3 regions of the Rhizobium sp. CB3090 genome follow, and region 1 is predicted to be linked to each of the others. Evidence: predicted binding sites of a transcription regulator. Region 1 holds the regulator's gene; each other region holds the start of a gene.
The links. Region 1 encodes PhoB, which activates phosphate uptake and scavenging genes when phosphate is short. Its sites were predicted from a motif close to TGTCATNNANCTGTCAT; they were not measured.
Positions count from the first base shown of each region.

Region 1 (6,240 bases):
CAAGCCGACTTCTTGACGCGGGCGGCGCGCAGAGATTCTGCAGCGCGTTCGATACGGGCAAGGCCTTCGCGCGCCTCTTCGGCCGTGACCACCAGCGGCGGCAGCAGACGGATGACATTGTCTCCCGCCGGCACGCCCAGCAGATGCTCGGCGCGGATCGCCTGCAGCAGTTCAGCCTGGGGAATGGCGGCCTTCATCCCGAGCAGCAGCCCCTCGCCGCGGACGTCTTCGATAATATCCGGAAAACGATCCTTGAGCGAGGCCAGACCCTGGCGGAAGACCAAGGCCACATCGCGCACATGCTGCAGGAAACCGTCTGCCAGCACGACATCGAGCACAGCGTTGCCGACCGCCATGGCGAGCGGATTGCCACCATAGGTCGAGCCATGTGTGCCCGCCTTCATGCCGGAGGCCGCATCCGCGGTCGCAAGGCAGGCACCGAGCGGAAAGCCGCCGCCAATACCCTTGGCGACAGCCATGATATCCGGCGTAATGCCGGCCCATTCATGGGCGAAGAGCTTGCCGGTGCGGCCGACGCCGCTCTGAACCTCGTCGAGGACCAGAAGCAGGCCATGCTCGTCACAGATCTGACGCAGGCCGCGCAGGAACTCGTTGGTCGCCGGGCGGATACCGCCCTCGCCCTGCACCGGCTCGATCAGGATCGCGGCCGTCGCATCGGTGATGGCGGCGCGCACCGCATCGAGATCGCCGAACGGCACTTGGTCGAAGCCGGGGGCCTTCGGGCCGAAACCTTCGAGATATTTATCCTGGCCGCCGGCAGCGATCGTCGCGATCGTGCGGCCATGGAAGGCGCCTTCGAAGGTGATGATATGATATTTCTCGGGATGCCCCTTGGAGAACTGGTAGCGACGCGCCGTCTTGATGGCGCATTCCAGTGCCTCGGCTCCGGAGTTTGTGAAGAACACCTTGTCGGCGAAAGTGGCATCCGTCAGGCGCTTCGACAATTTCTCCTGGCCCGGCACCTCATAGAGATTGGACAGGTGCCAGACCTTGTCGGCCTGCGATTTCAGCTCTGCAACCAGATGGGGATGGGCATGGCCAAGCGAATTCACCGCGACACCCGCGGCGAAATCGAGATAGCGCTCGCCGGTCTCGGTGATCAGCCATACGCCCTCGCCTCGCTCGAACCGCAGCGGAGCACGCATATAGGTGTCATAAAGCGGCGCGGTTTCAGCCATGGCGCATTCTCCTCGATCACAACCTTTAGGGCCAATCGTTCCCTTCACGTGAAACGGGCCCTGGAAAATCAAAAATGCCGCCTTGCGGCGGCGTGGGCACTATTGATGTTTTGCACCGCGATGTCAACAAAACTGGCGATTTAGCAGGTGCGGCAGAGCGCCTCTGGATGGAGGGCATGTCTTCCACAACTGATATTGCATAAATGCCACTCACGTATAGCAAGTTGGGGAAAACCTCGAAATCGATTCCTCAAGATTCCCGCGACTCTTGTCACGGAGTCAGCCTCACACTAGGTTAAAAACCAATTACTAGACTGCATGCGGCGGAACTAGTCACCACAATTTTAAAGCGTTTCACGCCTCGATCCAATGCGAGGCAATGGTGAGGGATTCTGCCATCGGAAACGCGACAGCGGAGACAGGGCATGAATTGGACAGACGAACGCGTCGAGAAGCTGAAAAAGCTGTGGTCCGAAGGTTTGAGCGCCAGCCAGATCGCGGCACAGCTCGGTGGTGTCAGTCGTAATGCCGTCATCGGCAAAGTGCATCGCTTGAGCCTGCCGGGCCGAGCGAAAGCCGGTGGCGTGGCAACTGCAGCTCGAGCCCCGAAACGCAATACCTCGGCCCCGCGGGCGCCGAACTACGCCTCGCGCGTTGCAACCCGCACGGTTACCCGCCAGCAGGGTGCGACGATGCTCAAGGAAGAGGTCGAGATCGATACGGTCCACGAGATCGAATATCGCCCGGCCGCCAATGTGGTCGTTCCGATCTCGCGCCGCCTCGGCCTGACGGAGCTCACCGAACGCACCTGCAAGTGGCCGGTCGGCGACCCGCTGAAGGATGATTTTCACTTCTGCGGCAACGACAGCCCGGACTCTTCGCCCTATTGCACCTATCATCAGCGCCTGGCTTACCAGCCGGTGCATGACCGGCGCCGGGCGGCACACTGAACCGGTGCCAACCATATGAAAAACGGGCCGAAAGGCCCGTTCAGACTGCTGACAAACCCGTCGATATTTTCGGCGGGTTTTGTTTTATGACCATGGGTTGTTTTAAGTTGGGCTGTGCGGCGAGGGGAAGTTGGCGGCCTCTGGCCCTCACGCCAGGCTCGGTTTGGGTGCTTTGGTGAGCGCCATGGCGATCTTCTTGATGTTCTGCGCTGCTGCCGCCAGCAGGCACTGGCAGGCGACGCGGGTGAGACTTCGGAAGCGGGCATAGCGGTGCCCGTGCAGTTGCTTGGCATCGGCAAAGGAGCGTTCGACCGTCTCCTTGCGGCGCTTGTAGATAGCCCTTCCCCAGGGGGTGAGACGGTGGGCATCGGTGCGTTCACGAGCATCTTGCCAGACATGGCGGGTGATGGAGCGGACCGCTTTGGCGTTGGATGTGCAGGAGGCCAGCAGCGGACAGGTTTGGCAGATGGCCGGATCGGATGTGTAGTGCTTGTAGCCGTTGCGGTCGGTGGTGGCATAGGTCAAGAGCTGACCCTCGGGGCAGCGATAACCATCGGCTTGCATGTCATGGACGAACTTCGACTTGCGCATCATGCCGGCCTTGGGCGGCGTCGGATTGCGATAGCCGGTGACGCCGAGGATCTGCCGGTCTTCCAGCCCCTTGGCGATACCGGCCGTGGCATAGCCGGCATCCAGTCCGACGGCACCGACGTCGAAGCCGAAGCGGCGGCGCTGCCGGTCCAGCCGATCGAGATAGACGATCGAGTCATGCACGTTGGCCGGTGTGACATGGGTGTCGGTGATGATGGCAAGCTTGCCGTCCACCGTGCGGTGGTCGAGATAGAAGAAGCCCTTGGGCTTGCCGTCGCGCACCATATAGCCCGCCTCCGGATCGGTGCGGCTGACCTTGGTCTCCTTGACCTGCGGCTCGCGCTCCTTCTCCTTCAACGGCTTCTGGCCGTGCACGACACGCTCGGCCTCAATGGCCCGGTCGAGATCGGCCCAATAGTCGGCACGCGACTTTTCGATCATGGCAAGATCGTATTTGCCCTTGTTGGCATTGGCCTTCAGATGCGTCGAGTCGGTATAAAGCACCGTGCCGTCGACCAGCTTGTGGGCGATCGCCTGTTCGACGATATGATCGAAGATATCCTGGGCTACGCAGGGATCGTTGAAGCGCCGGCGGCGGTTCTGCGACAAGGTCGAGGCGTCGAACACTCCGTCCGTCAGCCTCAGCCGCAGGAACCAGCGATAGGCGACGTTGACCTCGATCTCGCGCACCAACTGACGCTCCGAGCGGATGCCGAACAGATAGCCGATAAACAGCGCCTTGAACATCAAGGTCGGATCGAGCGCCGGCCGGCCGTTGTCGGCGCAGTAAAGTCCGGCAACACGATCATGGATGAAGGAAAAATCGATCACCTGATCGATCTTGCGAAGCAGGTGATCCTTCGGCACCAGGCTATCGAGCGTCACCATCTCGATCGCCGTCTGTTCGGCAGCGGGTTTCTTCAACATATCCCAATGAATCACAAAATCCCCAGCATCGCCAGGGGTTTGTCAGCAGTCTGAACGGGCCGAAAGGCCCGTTTTCTGTTTCCGCCGCTATATTGGCGGCCAGTCGGTTGCCCGATCAGGCCTCCATGGAATAACCCGCGCCGCGAACGGTGCGGATGACGTCTTGCATATTGGAGAAATTCAGCGCTTTGCGCAGGCGGCCGACATGCACATCGACGGTGCGTTCGTCGACATAGATATCGTGTCCCCATACGCCGTCGAGCAACTGAGAGCGCGAGAAGACGCGGCCGGGCGATGACATCAGGAATTCCAGCAGGCGGAATTCCGTCGGCCCCAGGCGCACTTCACGGCTCTTGCGGTGGACGCGATGTGTTTCGCGGTCCAGTTCGATATCGCCACAGCGCAGCACCGTGGACAGAACCTCCGGGCGGGCTCGGCGCAGCATCGCCTTGACGCGGGCCATCAGCTCCGGCGTCGAGAACGGCTTGACGACATAGTCGTCCGCGCCGGTGGAAAGACCGCGTACGCGCTCGCTTTCCTCGCCGCGAGCGGTGAGCATGATGATCGGCAGGCGCTCTGTCTCCGGCCGCATACGCAGCCGACGGCAGAGCTCGATGCCGGACACGCCAGGGAGCATCCAATCGAGGATCAGAAGATCGGGGATGCGCTCCTGGAGGCGCAGCTCGGCTTCGTCGCCTCTCAGGATGGTGTCGACCTCGAAGCCCTCGGCCTCGAGATTATAGCGCAGCAAAACGCTTAGCGCTTCCTCGTCTTCTACAACAGCTACTCTCGGAACCATGCGCCTGTGGTCTCCTTCTCTTGGCGTCTACTTTATTCCGTCACCGCACCGACGGTATTGGCGGTATCGTCCTTCGGGCGCTCGCCTTCGGGCTGGGCGCCGGTTGCCATGTAATAGATCGTCTCGGCGATGTTGGTGGCATGGTCGCCGATACGCTCGATGTTCTTGGCGCAGAAGAGAAGATGCGTGCAGGTGGTGATGTTGCGCGGATCTTCCATCATGTAAGTCAGCATCTCGCGGAAGAGCGAGGTGTACATGGCGTCGATTTCCTCATCGCGCTCGCGGATCGACACAGCCTTATCAGGCGAACGGGTCGTGTAGACGTCGAGCACTTCCTTGAGCTGGACGAGCGCCAGTTCGGAGAGATGCTCGATGCCGCGGGCGAGACGACGCGGAACGCCGGTGCCCTGCACGGCGATGACGCGCTTGGCAGTGTTCTTCCCGAGATCGCCGACGCGCTCCAGATCCGCGGCGATGCGGATGGAGCCCATGATTTCACGAAGGTCGGCAGCCATCGGCTGGCGGCGGGCGATGGTGACGATCGCCTTGTCGCCGACTTCGCGCTCGGCGTGGTCGAGAATGACGTCATCGGAGATGACCTTCTGCGCCAGGGCAGCATCGCCGTTTACCAGCGCGCGGACGCTGTCGCTGACCATCTGCTCCGCCAGGCCGCCCATTTCGGAAATGCGGCGCGTCAGGAACTTCAGGTCTTCGTCGTAAGCAGAGAGAATGTGTGTAGAGACCATTTTTCTATCCTCTAGGTGAAAGGTGTGAAGGGAGCCGCGCGGGGAGCATCATCAGCCAAAACGGCCCATGATGTAATCCTGCGTGCGGTAATCATCGGGATTGGTGAACATCTTATCGGTATCGTTCTCCTCGACCAGATGGCCGTGATGAAACATTGCGGTACGTTGCGAAACGCGGGCTGCCTGCTGCATGGAATGCGTCACGATGACGATCGTGAAGTTCTCTCGCAGCTCATGAATGAGTTCCTCGACTTTGGCGGTGGCGATCGGATCAAGCGCCGAGCACGGCTCGTCCATGAGAATGACCTCCGGACTGACGGCGACGGCGCGCGCGATGCAAAGGCGTTGCTGCTGGCCGCCGGAGAGGCTGGTGCCTGCCTCGAAGAGCCGGTCCTTTACCTCGCCCCACAGCCCGGCCTTCTGCAGGCTGGTTTCGACGATATGGTCGAGGTCGGTCTTGGATCGATGCAGCCCATGGATACGCGGCCCATAGGCGACGTTCTCGTATATCGACTTCGGAAACGGATTGGGCTTCTGGAACACCATGCCGACGCGAGCGCGCAGCTCAACGACGTCAATGGCGTTATCATAGACATCCTGATCGTCGAGCGTGATCTTGCCGGTGACGCGGCAGGTGTCGATCGTATCGTTCATACGATTGAGGCAACGCAGGAAGGTGGACTTGCCGCAGCCGGAAGGACCGATCAGCGCGGTGACCGTGTTGGCACGAATGTTCAGGTCCACGTCGAACAGCGCGCGCTTGTCGCCATAATAGACCGAGACGGCCTGACCGATCATCTTGTAGGGGATCGTCGTCATCTTCCTGGCCAGTGCTTTTTCGCTCGCGACTTCCGTCATCATGTTCATTCCATCGTCTCCTGTCACCAGCGCCGCTCAAAGCGACGGCGCAGCAGGATGGCGCCGATGTTCATCGCAACGAGGAAGAAGAGCAGGACGATAATGGCTCCGGAGGTTCTTTCGACAAAGGCGCGCTCTGCTTCACTCGCCCACATGTAGATTTGCACCGG
Region 1 covers NZ_CP121662.1:131,877-138,116, reverse strand. The annotation lists gene QA646_RS00705 (aspartate aminotransferase family protein) at 1-1,199, opposite strand, end outside; gene QA646_RS00700 (GcrA family cell cycle regulator) at 1,625-2,149, shown strand; gene QA646_RS00695 (IS1182 family transposase) at 2,297-3,667, opposite strand; gene phoB (phosphate regulon transcriptional regulator PhoB) at 3,783-4,466, opposite strand; gene phoU (phosphate signaling complex protein PhoU) at 4,499-5,212, opposite strand; gene pstB (phosphate ABC transporter ATP-binding protein PstB) at 5,264-6,079, opposite strand; gene pstA (phosphate ABC transporter permease PstA) at 6,094-6,240, opposite strand, start outside.

Region 2 (6,240 bases), 1.5 Mb from region 1:
GCCCGACAGCACGCTTACCGGCGAAGCGAACCTACTGGTCTTCCCAAATCTCGATGCCGCCAACATTACCCTCGGCGTGGTCAAGACCATGACAGACGGCCTGCATGTCGGCCCGATCCTTCTCGGTACGGCGCTCCCCGCCCACATTCTGTCGCCCTCCGTCACATCGCGCGGCGTCGTGAACATGGCAGCCCTTGCGGTGGTCGAGGCCTCGCAGCCGAATTGAGCGGCCCCCTCGTCGCGGCCGTCTTCTGTGGCGGCCGCAGCGACGTCACCAGACGGCGACAAAGGTGACCCCGCTCCATCTTCGATCATTTCGCAAGAGTCTTCCCACCTGAAACGTGTTTCTATAGGTACGTTGTTAAGCTCCACGCTGTATCGTTTTTCAAAGTCGAACCGCTTTCGAAGAGCAAAATCGTGAACCGCGGCAGAAATTCCTTCTCCTGTCTTTTGCTGTCCTTACTGGCAGCTTCGCCGGCTTTGGCGCAGACGAATACCCTCTGCGACGAACTGCATGGTCGGTATGCCAATATCACGCAAGTTGTCGGCGCCAGCGCCGAGACACGGCAGCTTTCGCGCGCTATCGCTCAACAGAATCTGATGATCCGGCAGCTAAAAAGCGATATGCGCAATCAGGGCTGCTCTTCAGACAGCGTGGTGATCTTCGGTTCCGGCTCCGGGGATAGTGGCGCCTGCGACGAGATGCAGACGTCACTAGACCGGATGCAGCAGGACCTTAGTTCGCTGATGGATGAGCGTGAGCTGAGTTTGACCCGCGTCGACGCCGAAGGGGCACAACGGCGCCAATTGCTGGCCATCATGCAACGCAATGGCTGCAACGCCCCCGCGTCGGCCGAGCCGGATACTGTTATCAACACCCGGTTGAAGCAGGAGCCTTACGCGCCTGAAGAGCAGTCGTTCGCGCAACCGGAAAGCTCGATCACGTCGATCGAGACGCACAGGCCCCAGACGGACGCGACGCTGCCGCAACGGCAGATGCCGGCAGCGTCGGCGCCGGCGGTCACCCAGATTCAGCCCAGACAAATGCCGGCGGACCGGCCTTACGATCCCTCGGCAAACAAGGTGCGCCAGGTCGGACCGCAATTCCTCGCGACAGACCAAGGTGGCATCGATCTCAAACATCCGAAAGCGGCCGGTCCGCAGCCGGCACAATAGGCGCTCTCAGCAGCGCGGCAACCGCCTCATCGTCTGTCTCCAAAACCAACTCAGGAACAGCCGGATGCTAACTTGTCCAGTGAGATCAAGCCGGCTCGTAGCGGACATAGGCGAACTCGTCACCATCCGGAGACCAGTTCGGCACATTGATCGTCCCCTGTCCGCCGAAAAGCTCGAACAGCGTCGTGAGATTACCGCCATCCATATCCATCAGCCGCAGCCGGACGTGGAGGTCGCGCGGATGGTCGAAGACGTCGGGGTCGTAGGAGAGCAGCACGACCTTGTCGTTCTTCGGCGATGGATGGGCGAACCAGTTGCCGTAATTGTCGTTGGTTATCTGCTCCAGCCCGGTTCCGTCTGGATGGATGCGCCAGATCTGCATCAGGCCAGTGCGGCTTGAGTTGAAATAGATCCATTGCCCATCGGCGGAATAGTCGGGCCCATCATTGCGGCCTTCGCCATGCGTCAGCCGCGTCTCTTCGCCGCCATCGATCGAAATCGTGTAGATATCGAAAACATCATCTCGAATGCCGCAATAGGAAAACTGCTGCCCATCGGGAGACCAGCCATGCCAATAGGAGGGCAGATTCTGCGTCACCTGCCGCGGCGTGCCGCCCTCAGCCGGCAGGACATAGATGCAGGACTTGCCGTGCTCCGTCTTGTCGGAAATGGCGATCAACGAACCGTCAGGCGATATGCCGTGGTCGTTGTTGCAGAGCGTCGCAAAACCGGTATCGACCTGAATGGCCTCGGCCTTGCCGTCGAGCGCGAGCCGATAAAGCAGGCCATCGCCATTCAGCAGCAGATAGCGCCCGTCCGGCGAAAAATTCGGCGCTTCGACCAGCCGTTCGGTCTGCCAGACGACGCGGTTTTCACCGGTACGAATATTATAGATCTCGACCGAACTGCGCATTGGCTCTCCATTCGCGGCAGGGCGCCGCGATCAGCGATCGCGGAACCGGTTGGTGATCGGATAGCGCCGATCGCGACCGAAATTCTTCTTGGTGATCTTCACGCCCGGCGCCGATTGGCGGCGCTTGTATTCGGCGAGATAAAGCAGATGTTCGACGCGATGGACCGTCGCGACATCATGCCCACGCGCAACGATCTCCTCGACCGCCATTTCCTTTTCCACCAGGCACTCCAGAATATCGTCGAGCACCGGATAGGGTGGCAGCGAATCCTGGTCCGTCTGGTTGGGCCGCAGCTCGGCCGACGGCGCCTTGTCGATGATGTTGAACGGGATCACCTCGCCCGACGGGCCAAGCGCGCCTGGCGGCACATGCAGATTGCGCCAGCGCGACAGCGCATAGACCTGCATCTTGTAGAGGTCCTTGATCGGATTGAAGCCGCCATTCATGTCGCCATAGAGCGTGGCATATCCAACAGACATTTCCGACTTGTTGCCCGTGGTCACCACCATCGAGCCGAACTTGTTGGAAATCGCCATGAGAATGGTGCCGCGGGCACGACTCTGCAGATTTTCCTCAGTGATGCCGCTGTCGGTGCCTTCGAACAGATCCGAAAGCGCCGAAGTGAAGCCGACCACCGGCTCCTCGATCGGCACGATGTCGTAGCGGCAGCCGAGTGCCTTGGCACAATCGGCCGCATCCTTCAGTGAATCCTGCGAGGTATAGCGGTAGGGCAGCATGACGGTGCGTACCCGCTCTTCGCCGAGCGCATCGACGGCGATGGCAGCGCAGATCGCCGAGTCTATGCCGCCGGACAGGCCAAGCACGACCGATTTGAAGCCGTTCTTGTTCACATAGTCGCGGAAGCCCAGCAGGCAGGCGCGGTAGTCGGCCTCCTCGCCTTCCGGAATATGCGCCATCGGACCTTCGGCGCAGTACCAGCCATCGCCGTTCTTCTTCCACGTCGTCACCGCCAATGCGGTTTCAAACTGGCTCATCTGAAAGGCCAGCGACTTGTCAGCATTGAAGCCGAAGCTTGCGCCATCGAAAACCAGTTCGTCTTGACCGCCAACCTGAGCGGCGAAGATGAGTGGCAAACCTGACTCGATCACCTGCCGCAATGCGACCTGGTGACGGACATCAACCTTGCCGCGATAATAGGGCGAGCCATTCGGAACCAGAAGAATTTCCGCCCCGCTTTCGGCCAGCGTCTCGCAGATGCCGAGATCGTTCCAGATTTCCTCGCAAATGGGAATACCGATGCGAACGCCTCGAAAATTGACCGGCCCTGCAATAGTACCTTCGTCGAAGACGCGCTTCTCATCGAATTCGCCATAGTTCGGCAAATCGACCTTGTCCCTGACGAAGATGATCTTGCCGCCATCGAGCACGGCGACCGAATTGTAGCGACCGGTCTCGTCCTGCCGTGGAAAACCGATAACGACACCGGGCCCGCCATCGGCGGTATCGGCCGCAAGGCTTTCCACAGCTTTCCGGCAAGCGCGGATAAAGGCCGGTTTCAGCACCAGATCCTCCGGCGGATAGCCGGAGATGAACAACTCCGTCAGCAACACAAGCTGCGCGCCCTCGCGCGCCGCCTCGGCCCGCGCTTCCCGAGCCTTGGCAAGATTGCCGGAGACATCGCCCACCGTCGGGTTGAGCTGGGCGACAGCGATGCGGATGGTCTGGGTGATGGGGCTTTGTTCTGTCATGCCATATATCTAGCGAGCGCAATCCCGTCCCGCAACAGCCTTCGGCCCTCTTCCTGCGCCAAAGAATACGGCACCCGTATGGGAGGTATTTTGCCACCGAAAAATCGTAAGTAAGCCTTGCGGTTCACCCGCCGTTCATGACAGAGAGATGACAATTATATGAAGGTTTTGTAATAATTGGAGAGGCCTTTGGTCGCGCTGGTCCCCAGTTCTGTATTGGCAGGCAGATTTGCCATTCTACAAAAGCTTGGTGCCGCGAGCCGACTACAGACGGCTTTACGTCAGCTTCTCAGCCTTGTTCTAACCTTCTTGCTTGCGCTCTTCACCGTCGTCGCGGTCGAATGGGTCGCACGCGGCGAGTTGACAGATCTCCCCGGCTATTTCATTTCGCCGATCCATCCGGGCTTCACCACGGTCGGCATAGTCATGTTGCTGATGTTGGTGCTTGACGCCTTGTTCAGTCGCGCGCACCAATCGATCCTGTTGATTGTGCCGTTGGCCTTGGTCCCGGCCTTCATCTCCAATCAGAAGCAGCATTATCTTTCCGATCCGCTCTATCCTTCGGACTTCCTTTTTGCACATCAGATCCTGGAACTCATGCCGGTGATCGTGCGTGAGCGTCCGTGGACTGCGGTTGCGGTCGCTGTCGGCATTGTTGCCTCGGTCATCGCTGTCGCCCTTCTCTGGCGCTATACTTGGCGACACGCGGCAGCGCTTTCGCGCAATGCAAGGATCGCGCGGCTATCCATCTGCTTGCCGCTCATGATCGTCTTTGTCTCGCAGATGGATCCGACGCAAAATTCGCTCATCAGGGAAAAGCTGCGCATCATCCCCATCGTCTGGGATCAGAAGGAAAATTACGGTTACAACGGCTTCATCATCGCATTCTCGCTGAACCTGCCGATGGCCGATGTCAAAGCACCTGCGGGGTATGGGCAAAATGCGATCGACGCCATACCTGCCCGCAACTATGGCTATCTTTCCGGCCCACGCGAAAAACCCGACGTCATCATGCTGATGAGCGAGTCTTTCTGGGACCCGACCCGGCTTACCAATCTCACCTTCACGCCCGATCCCATGCCGAACATCCGCGCGGCGCAGTCGGGCTATGTCTTCTCTCCCGAATTCGGCGGCATGACTGCCAATGTCGAGTTCGAGGCGCTGACCGGCTTCTCCAATGCATTCCTGCCCTATGGCAGCATTCCCTATCAGCAATATGTTCGCCGGCCGATGCCTTCGCTTGCCACCTTCTTCCGCGGCGAAGGCTATGCGGCGCGCTCCATCCATCCGTTCAGCGGCTGGTTCTGGAACCGCAACGAAGTCTACAAGGCTTTCGGCTTCGAGGAATTCCGCACCGAAGAGACCATGCCGCCAATGGAGAAGCGCGGCCTTTTTGCCTCCGATGACTCACTGATGAAGGAGATCATGCGCGAGGGCGACGCCATGGAGCGGCCATTTTTCTTCTTCGCCGTGACGCTGCAGGGCCACGGTCCCTATGAACCGCATCGCTATGCGGAGAATACGGTTGATATCAAAGGCGATCTGAGTGACGCCGATCGCGACACGCTTGCGACTTATACGCAAGGCGTTCGGGAAGCCGACCAGAGCTTGAAAATGCTGATGGATTGGGCTTCGAAGCGCGACCGTGAGACGATCATCGCTCTCTGGGGCGATCATCTGCCACCGCTTGGCACGGTCTATCCGGATACCGGTTACATGCCCGAACAGGTGGCGACCCGAAAAGCGCCGCTCGATGTGATGAAGCGGGAGCACCAAACGCCGCTGGTCATCTGGTCGAGCAGAAAGGGCGTGCGCAAAGATGTCGGAACGATCAGCCCCTCGCAACTGCCCTACCACATCCTCAAGACCGCCGGCTACGAGCACCCTTTCTACACCGGCTTTCTCGGCCGCCTGCAGAAGAAATACACCATCATTGATCGCTACCAATTGGCGACGCGCGACAATCAGGCTTTTCCGGATTGGGCTCGCAAGGAGCAAAACCTCGATCCGCTGATGCGCGACTATCGCTATTTACAATATGACGCGATGTTCGGACGCGAATATGGACTCGACCGCTTCTTTCCCTCGCATGCCTGGCTGGTTAGCCAGGGCAGCTAAAACACGTCGCGCAATGGTGCGCAGCGGTTTTGCGATAACGACATGCGCAAAATCAAAGACCTAAGCGCAAGGAGCGAATCCTGGAGATCGCGATGCGCTTTAGGCAGCAACGCTTTTTGCATTGCATTTGCATCGGGCAGTCGAATACTTGCCTCCAAAGCGACCGGATCTTTGGAGTATTCCCATGTATAGTCTACCCAATTTCGTTCATCAGCATTTCGACAAGACAGCCGAGGAGCTGGGCGAGATCGAGAAACGCGTGTTGAAAAAGGCGCATGAGCGCAAGATCATTTCAACCGATATCAACGCCGCTTTCTCAGCCG
Region 2 covers NZ_CP121662.1:1,639,179-1,645,418, forward strand. The annotation lists gene QA646_RS07945 (NADP-dependent malic enzyme) at 1-226, shown strand, start outside; gene QA646_RS07950 (hypothetical protein) at 418-1,176, shown strand; gene QA646_RS07955 (hypothetical protein) at 1,262-2,089, opposite strand; gene QA646_RS07960 (NAD+ synthase) at 2,120-3,799, opposite strand; gene QA646_RS07965 (LTA synthase family protein) at 3,989-5,917, shown strand; gene QA646_RS07970 (DUF1003 domain-containing protein) at 6,102-6,240, shown strand, end outside.
Region 2: QA646_RS07965 (LTA synthase family protein) is a predicted target of PhoB. The motif match lies at 3,937-3,953, and genes of this name have one in related genera.

Region 3 (6,240 bases), 410 kb from region 1:
GAGTTTGAAAACCAATGCAAGATTCACGAATGGGTTTGTACATGAAGCAATCACGCGCGGCGGCGCATGCCAAGCCACACGAGACCCGGGAAACGATGATGGACGCTTTCGGCAGCAGGAGAGATCTGCCTCAGCCGCAATCGCATGTTCTGTTTGACGGCTGTGTGAAGATCGTTTCGGCCTATATCAGCCACAATCCCGTTCCTATCGGCAGCCTTCCGAAGCTGATCGCGGATGTGCATGAGGCGCTGCAGGCTCTGGATAGATCCACATCGCCGCAGGAGCAGGCGAGGCCCGTTCCGGCCGTCGATCTCAAGAAATCGGTGACGAACGACTACCTCGTCTGCCTCGAGGACGGAAAGCGCTTCAAGACGCTCAAGCGGCACCTGCGCGTTCATTACGGCATGACGCCCGAGGAATATCGCGCAAAATGGGGTCTTGCTCCCAATTATCCGATGGTCGCCCAGAATTATGCGAACCGCCGTTCGGAACTTGCCAAACTCTCCGGCCTCGGCGCCAACGGTAACAAGCCGCAAGAATAATGGCGCCCGCGCGGAGGACGCCAATCTCTTGACGATATTTTGCCGGCTAGCCAGTTCTATAGCCCGGCGACGCCGGTCAGAAGACCTGGCGAAGCAGGATGAAGAGTACGAATGCGAGCGCGATCGAGGCCGGCAAGGTGAGAATCCAGGCCATCAGCATGTTGCGCACGGTGGACCATTGCAGACCGGAACCATTCGCGGCCATGGTGCCGGCGACGCCGGAGGAGAGGACGTGCGTCGTCGAAACCGGCAAGCCGAGATGGTCTGCCGCACCGATCGTCAGCATGGCGACGACTTCGGCTGCAGCGCCCTGACCATAGGTCAGATGCGTCTTGCCGATCTTTTCGCCGACAGTCACCACGATGCGCTTCCAGCCGACCATGGTACCGAGCCCGAGTGCCAGCGCCACTGCAACCTTCACCCACAGCGGAATGAACTTGGTCGCGTGATCGACGGCGGCGTGATAGCTGGTGACGGCCTTCAGGTCGTCAGTGTTCATCGGCAGCAGCTTCTGCTTGTCTATCAGCTTCAGCGATTCACCGATCAGATAGATGTCGTTACGAACGTTGCCGACGAGGCCGTTCGGCAGCTTTTCGACGCTTGGATAGGCGGCGATCTCGGCACTGGTGGCATGGATATAGGCCTGCAGTGCCGGCGTGGTTGCGTCCGTCCAGGTCTTGCTCTTCACGGCATCGCTGACCGCAGCCTTCGGGTCTGCAGGCGTGGCAACGCCGGGCTTCACATACTTGCCGAGGACGGTCTCGACCTGCGCCGAGGCTGCCTTGTAGGCATCAAGGTAATTGACATCGGGCGTCCGGTTCAGTGCAAACGCAGTCGGTACGAGGCCGATAAGGATGAGCATGATCAGACCCATGCCCTTCTGGCCGTCATTCGAACCATGGGCGAAGCTGACTCCGGTGCAGGTGAAGATCAGCAGGCCGCGAATCCAAAGCGGCGGCGGCGCATTGCCTTTCGGCGCTTCATAAAGGTTCTTGTTGCGGATCAGAATTTTGGCGACCAGCAACAGCACCGCGGCCAGGCAGAAACCGATGATCGGCGATAGCAAGAGTGACATGCCGACGCTGCTTGCCTGCGACCAGTCGACGCCGCTCGTCGCGGACCCGGCCGGTGCGAGGAACTGATTGGCAAGGCCGACGCCGATGATAGAACCGACGAGCGTATGCGAACTCGACGCCGGCAGGCCGAGATACCAGGTGCCGAGGTTCCACACGATGGCGGCGGTCAACAGGGCGAAGACCATGGCAAGGCCGGAGCCGGAACCGACCTGAAGGATCAGTTCAACGGGCAGCAGCGCCAGAATGCCGAAGGCGACCGCACCGGAAGAGGTCAGCACGCCGAGAAAATTGAAGAAGCCTGACCAGATAACTGCAAACTCGGCCGGCAGCGAACGCGTGTAGATGACGGTTGCGACCGCATTTGCCGTATCATGGAAACCATTGACGAATTCAAAGCCGAGCGCGATCAGCAGCGCCAATCCGAGAAGGATCCACGGAACCGCAGCGGCATTGGCAAGATCGCTGCCAAGGGCATAGCCGACATAGACAAGGCCGCCGAGCACGACGATGCCAAAGATCGGCAGAAACCATTTTGCGGAAGCGCCTGTGCCGTGAATGGGGTGATTGCCACCCTCCGAATTGCTTGAAACGACGTCGACCATCTCAAACTCCCTTGTGGCAAAGTAAGGTTCTTCATGTAAGCGCCGTTAATGAAGCTCTCATGACGCAAAAGGGATGCTTATGCAGGCGCGGTTGTATCGGCGCTCGCTGGCAAATGTGCCTCGCGTTAAACGGCAACACATGGATTGTCGCCTCAACTTCACGTTCAACATCTTGATTTTGCCGTGAAAATGCCTTTTTCGGTTCACCCGGCATTCAGCCTGTAGGCGTTTAAATCCGCATGTAAGGGACTTGAATGGAGGATCATCACGATGAGATTGTCCGTGATTGCCGTTGCTGCCGTGCTTGGCAGCATCGCCGTATCTTCGGCAGACGCGATGCCCATCGCCGCTGTTGGCACCGTAGCCAAAGCACCGGTCATCAATGTCGATTATGCCTGCGGCCGCGGCTGGCATTTGACGCCTCGGGGCGTATGCCGGCCGAACCGCTGGGGACCGCCGCGCGGTTATGGTTGGGGATACTACAGACCGCCACCGCCGCGTTGGGGCTGGTATGGCCATCGCCCCTATTATCGTGACGGATGGGATGGTGGCTGGCGCGGCCGGCCGCGAGATTGGTAAAAGCCAGACACAGCGCCGTCCGGTGTCGGCGGATGTCGTCTAGAGCGGTTCAGCGTTTCACGGAATCGCTTTCCCGCTCTATCTCTTTGTTTTTACGCATTCCGGACGGAAAATCGCTGAGCACTTTTCCTGGAAATGCTCTAATCGGCAACAGCCGGTTTCGTCCGCAGGAGCCGCGCGGTCCACCACAGCGCGGCCACTGCCGTCATCAGTGCCAGCATCGTTGCGGCGAGGCTTTTGCCGTGCAGAAAGATGCCGGCAAGTCGCGGCCGGATGAGGTCGGCCGTATTGAAGCTCTCGCCGCTGAAACGGCAGAGAACAAGCGACAGGTTGTTGCGCACCAGTGCGCTGTCGATTTCGGAGACGAGGTCGCCGGCGGCCGCCCTTTCGTCCTTCATCTTGCGCATCTGCAGCAGCACCATCTTGGCGGCGGCGAGATAGGCATGCGAGCATTCGTTAAAGGGGCTGTCCTCATTCCCGGCACTTCCCGGCATGACACCCCAAAGGCAATAGGCGCGCTGGATCAGCGTGAAGTTCAACACGCGACGGAAGGCTTCGTCCGTGTCGGATGCCGATGAGGCCAGCGCAACGATCCGCCCGTAATAGGGAGCGATCACGGCCATCTCGCCATGGGTCAGGCTTGGTATCGGAATGCCCGCCTGACTTCCGGACGATCCGCTGGTATGCGCCTTTGCCTCTATTGGCAGGCTGAGGGTGCAAGCCAGGCAAAATATCGAAAATAGAATGGCTGATTTCAGCAAGTAAGTCCCACGCATGAAGGCACGCGTGGGACATGTCAGGCTTGCCATTTCAGGCCCGGCGCGCGGCTGTGCGACCGTAGCGAACCTGCGGCAGGTCGCGTTCGGCCCACGCGCCGAAGGCGAGGCCAAGGGTCGTCCACAGGATCGCGTGCATGCCGAGCGAGGCGATCCGGAATCGCCAGAGTACGACGGCAGAAAACTGCTCCGGCACTTCGTTGATTGTCGGCAGCAGGTATTGCACCAGGCCGATGAACACGATGTAGGCGATGCCGGCGAAGATCGCACCGTTCCATGATCCGTACCGCGCCGCCAACTGACGGGCGAGGGATACAGCGGCAACCATGGCGACGATGGAGGCCACGATCATCACGAAGAACAACTCGGTCCTGGCGCCGATCGTATCCGGATTTCCGACTGCCGGCGGATTGGCGGGATATTTGATGTCGGGAACCAAAGAGATGGCGATGAAGGCGCCGATCGCCAGCAATGCGGCAGTTCCGCGCGCGCCGAAGGGGCTGACGCGGCCATAGACATAGGCGAAAACGAGGGCAAAGAGCCCGCCTATTGCCGCGGCATACACTATGCTCCCGGCGAAGAGACCGAGGCCGGCCTGGGTGGCACGGCTGACGATTTCCGGTTCCGGCATTTCGCCTGCCGCCTGGGCAGCCTGCTCTTCAAACGCAATTGCCCGATCGACGAGCGGCTCGCCGAACGTATGGGCGAAAGCGAAAATGAGAATGCCGGCAAGCACTCCGACCAGCATGCCGCGGAGCAAAAGGCGTCCAACCATGGGCGTTGCCCCTTAGTGGCAGGGGAATCCGAGCAGGTGGCGCGCGTCATGCACGAATTCGTGCACATAGGATCCGGAGAACAGCGCCGTCGCGCCTTCTTCGGCGCCGATGAAATAGATCGCCAGCATGAGGAGAAGCCCGGCGAAGATCGCCCAGGGCAGGATTTCGCCAGCCGGGATCGGCGTTGGGATTGCGGTCGGTGCGAATGTGGTGTCAGACATTGTATTTCCCTCTTTGAATAACGCGTTCCATTTGCGGAAGGGGGTTACGGGAAGGGTCTGGCTTTCTAGGGGCGGTATCCGCCCTTCGATTACAGTGGCGCGACCGCGCCGGGATTTCACCGGCTTCCACACCCGTAAGCCTAAGTTTATATCTGGCTGCAAATATAGTTGTCAATCAAACGCCATCGCGATGCGAAATCGCGACAAGTATGGAGTTATCGAGCTGTATGAAAGGACGTCTGAGCTGGATTTGTCACGGGCCGACGCGCGCCAATCGTGAGGGATGCTTTCCCGACGACGAGCCGCTGGAGCCAAAAGCGCTCGAGCGAATTCAACCGACGTCCAGGTTCGGAACGGTCGATCGGGCATGGACGAGCCCGGCGCTCCGGGCCTGCCAGACGGCTGCGGCTTTGGGGCTTGAGTGCATGATGGAGCCGTCTTTCCGGGAATGCGACTACGGGCGCTGGCAAGGCAGGCCGATCACCGACCTCCATGAGACCGATCCGGAAGCACTGTCGCAGTGGATGCTGGACTTCGATGCGGCGCCGCATGGCGGCGAATCCCTGTCCGCCGTGCTCGCCCGCGTCGGCGATTGGATGAAGGCTCACATCGGCGATGGCGGTCATACGGTCGTCGTCACGCATGCGACGGTCATTCGCGCCGCCATTCTCCATGTGCTGCAGGCGCCGCCTCCGGCGTTCTGGACCATCGACATCGAGCCGCTCGGCATCGTGGAGATGACCAGCGACGGCCGTCGCTGGCAGCTTCGCTTTCCGAATGCCGCGAGGTAGCGCTCTAATGCATGTCGCGCAAAAGTGTGCGGCGGTTTTGCGAAAACGACATGCAAAAACAAAGAGCTAAAGTTTGGGAGCGAATCCGAAAGATCGCGACGAGCTTTAGCCGCGCGCCTTCGCCCGCTGCCGCTCGAAATAGATGAGATAGGCGGCAAGGCCTGACGTCATCACGGCAAGCCCGTACCAGGTGATGGCGTAGACGAGATGATTGTTGGGAAAGACGATCTGCGTCAGGCCGCCGACCGGCAGATCGCCCGGATTCTTCTTGTCGTCTGCATCGATAAAATAAGGCGCGACGTTTTGAAGGTTCCGCGCGGCGGCGATCGCTGCGATGTCCCGGGAATACCAGCGCTCTTCCGCCGGCACGTTGGAGCGCAGCAGCGTGCCCTTCGGCTCGCTGATCCGCAGCAGGCCTGTGACGGTCGCCTCGCCGGTTAGCTCGCCGGCGGGGCGGGTATTCGGATTGCGCTTGTCGGCCGGCACAAAACCGCGATTGACGATGATAATCGTACCATCAGGCTCCTTCATCGGCGTCAGCACCCAATAGCCGGGGCCGAGCGCGGTCGAGGCATACACTTGCGCTTCCTTGTCGTTGAGGAAGGTGCCGGTTGCCTGGACGTGCTTGTATTCATAGCCGGCGGCGTCGATCGCCGCCCATTCCGCCGGGCCGGGAGCGGCCACGGGCGGCGCATGCACGCGGGCATCGACGCGGGCGATCAGATCCAGTTTCCAGGACAGCCGCTTTACCTGCCATGTGCCGAGCGCAATCAGCCCCGCGGTCAACAGCAGAAGCAGGATCACCCAGATGGCAAGCGCGAGCGCGGAGCGCGGTTTTTCAGAAAGGGAGGGGGTCGGGATATGAGTCAAGGCGCAA
Region 3 covers NZ_CP121662.1:3,630,552-3,636,791, forward strand. The annotation lists gene QA646_RS17415 (MucR family transcriptional regulator) at 42-542, shown strand; gene QA646_RS17420 (inorganic phosphate transporter) at 619-2,220, opposite strand; gene QA646_RS17425 (hypothetical protein) at 2,491-2,799, shown strand; gene QA646_RS17430 (hypothetical protein) at 2,940-3,422, opposite strand; gene QA646_RS17435 (CbtA family protein) at 3,610-4,350, opposite strand; gene QA646_RS17440 (CbtB-domain containing protein) at 4,363-4,572, opposite strand; cobalamin riboswitch at 4,628-4,700, opposite strand; gene QA646_RS17445 (histidine phosphatase family protein) at 4,800-5,363, shown strand; gene QA646_RS17450 (SURF1 family protein) at 5,469-6,240, opposite strand, start outside.
Region 3: QA646_RS17420 (inorganic phosphate transporter) is a predicted target of PhoB. The motif match lies at 2,269-2,285, and genes of this name have one in related genera.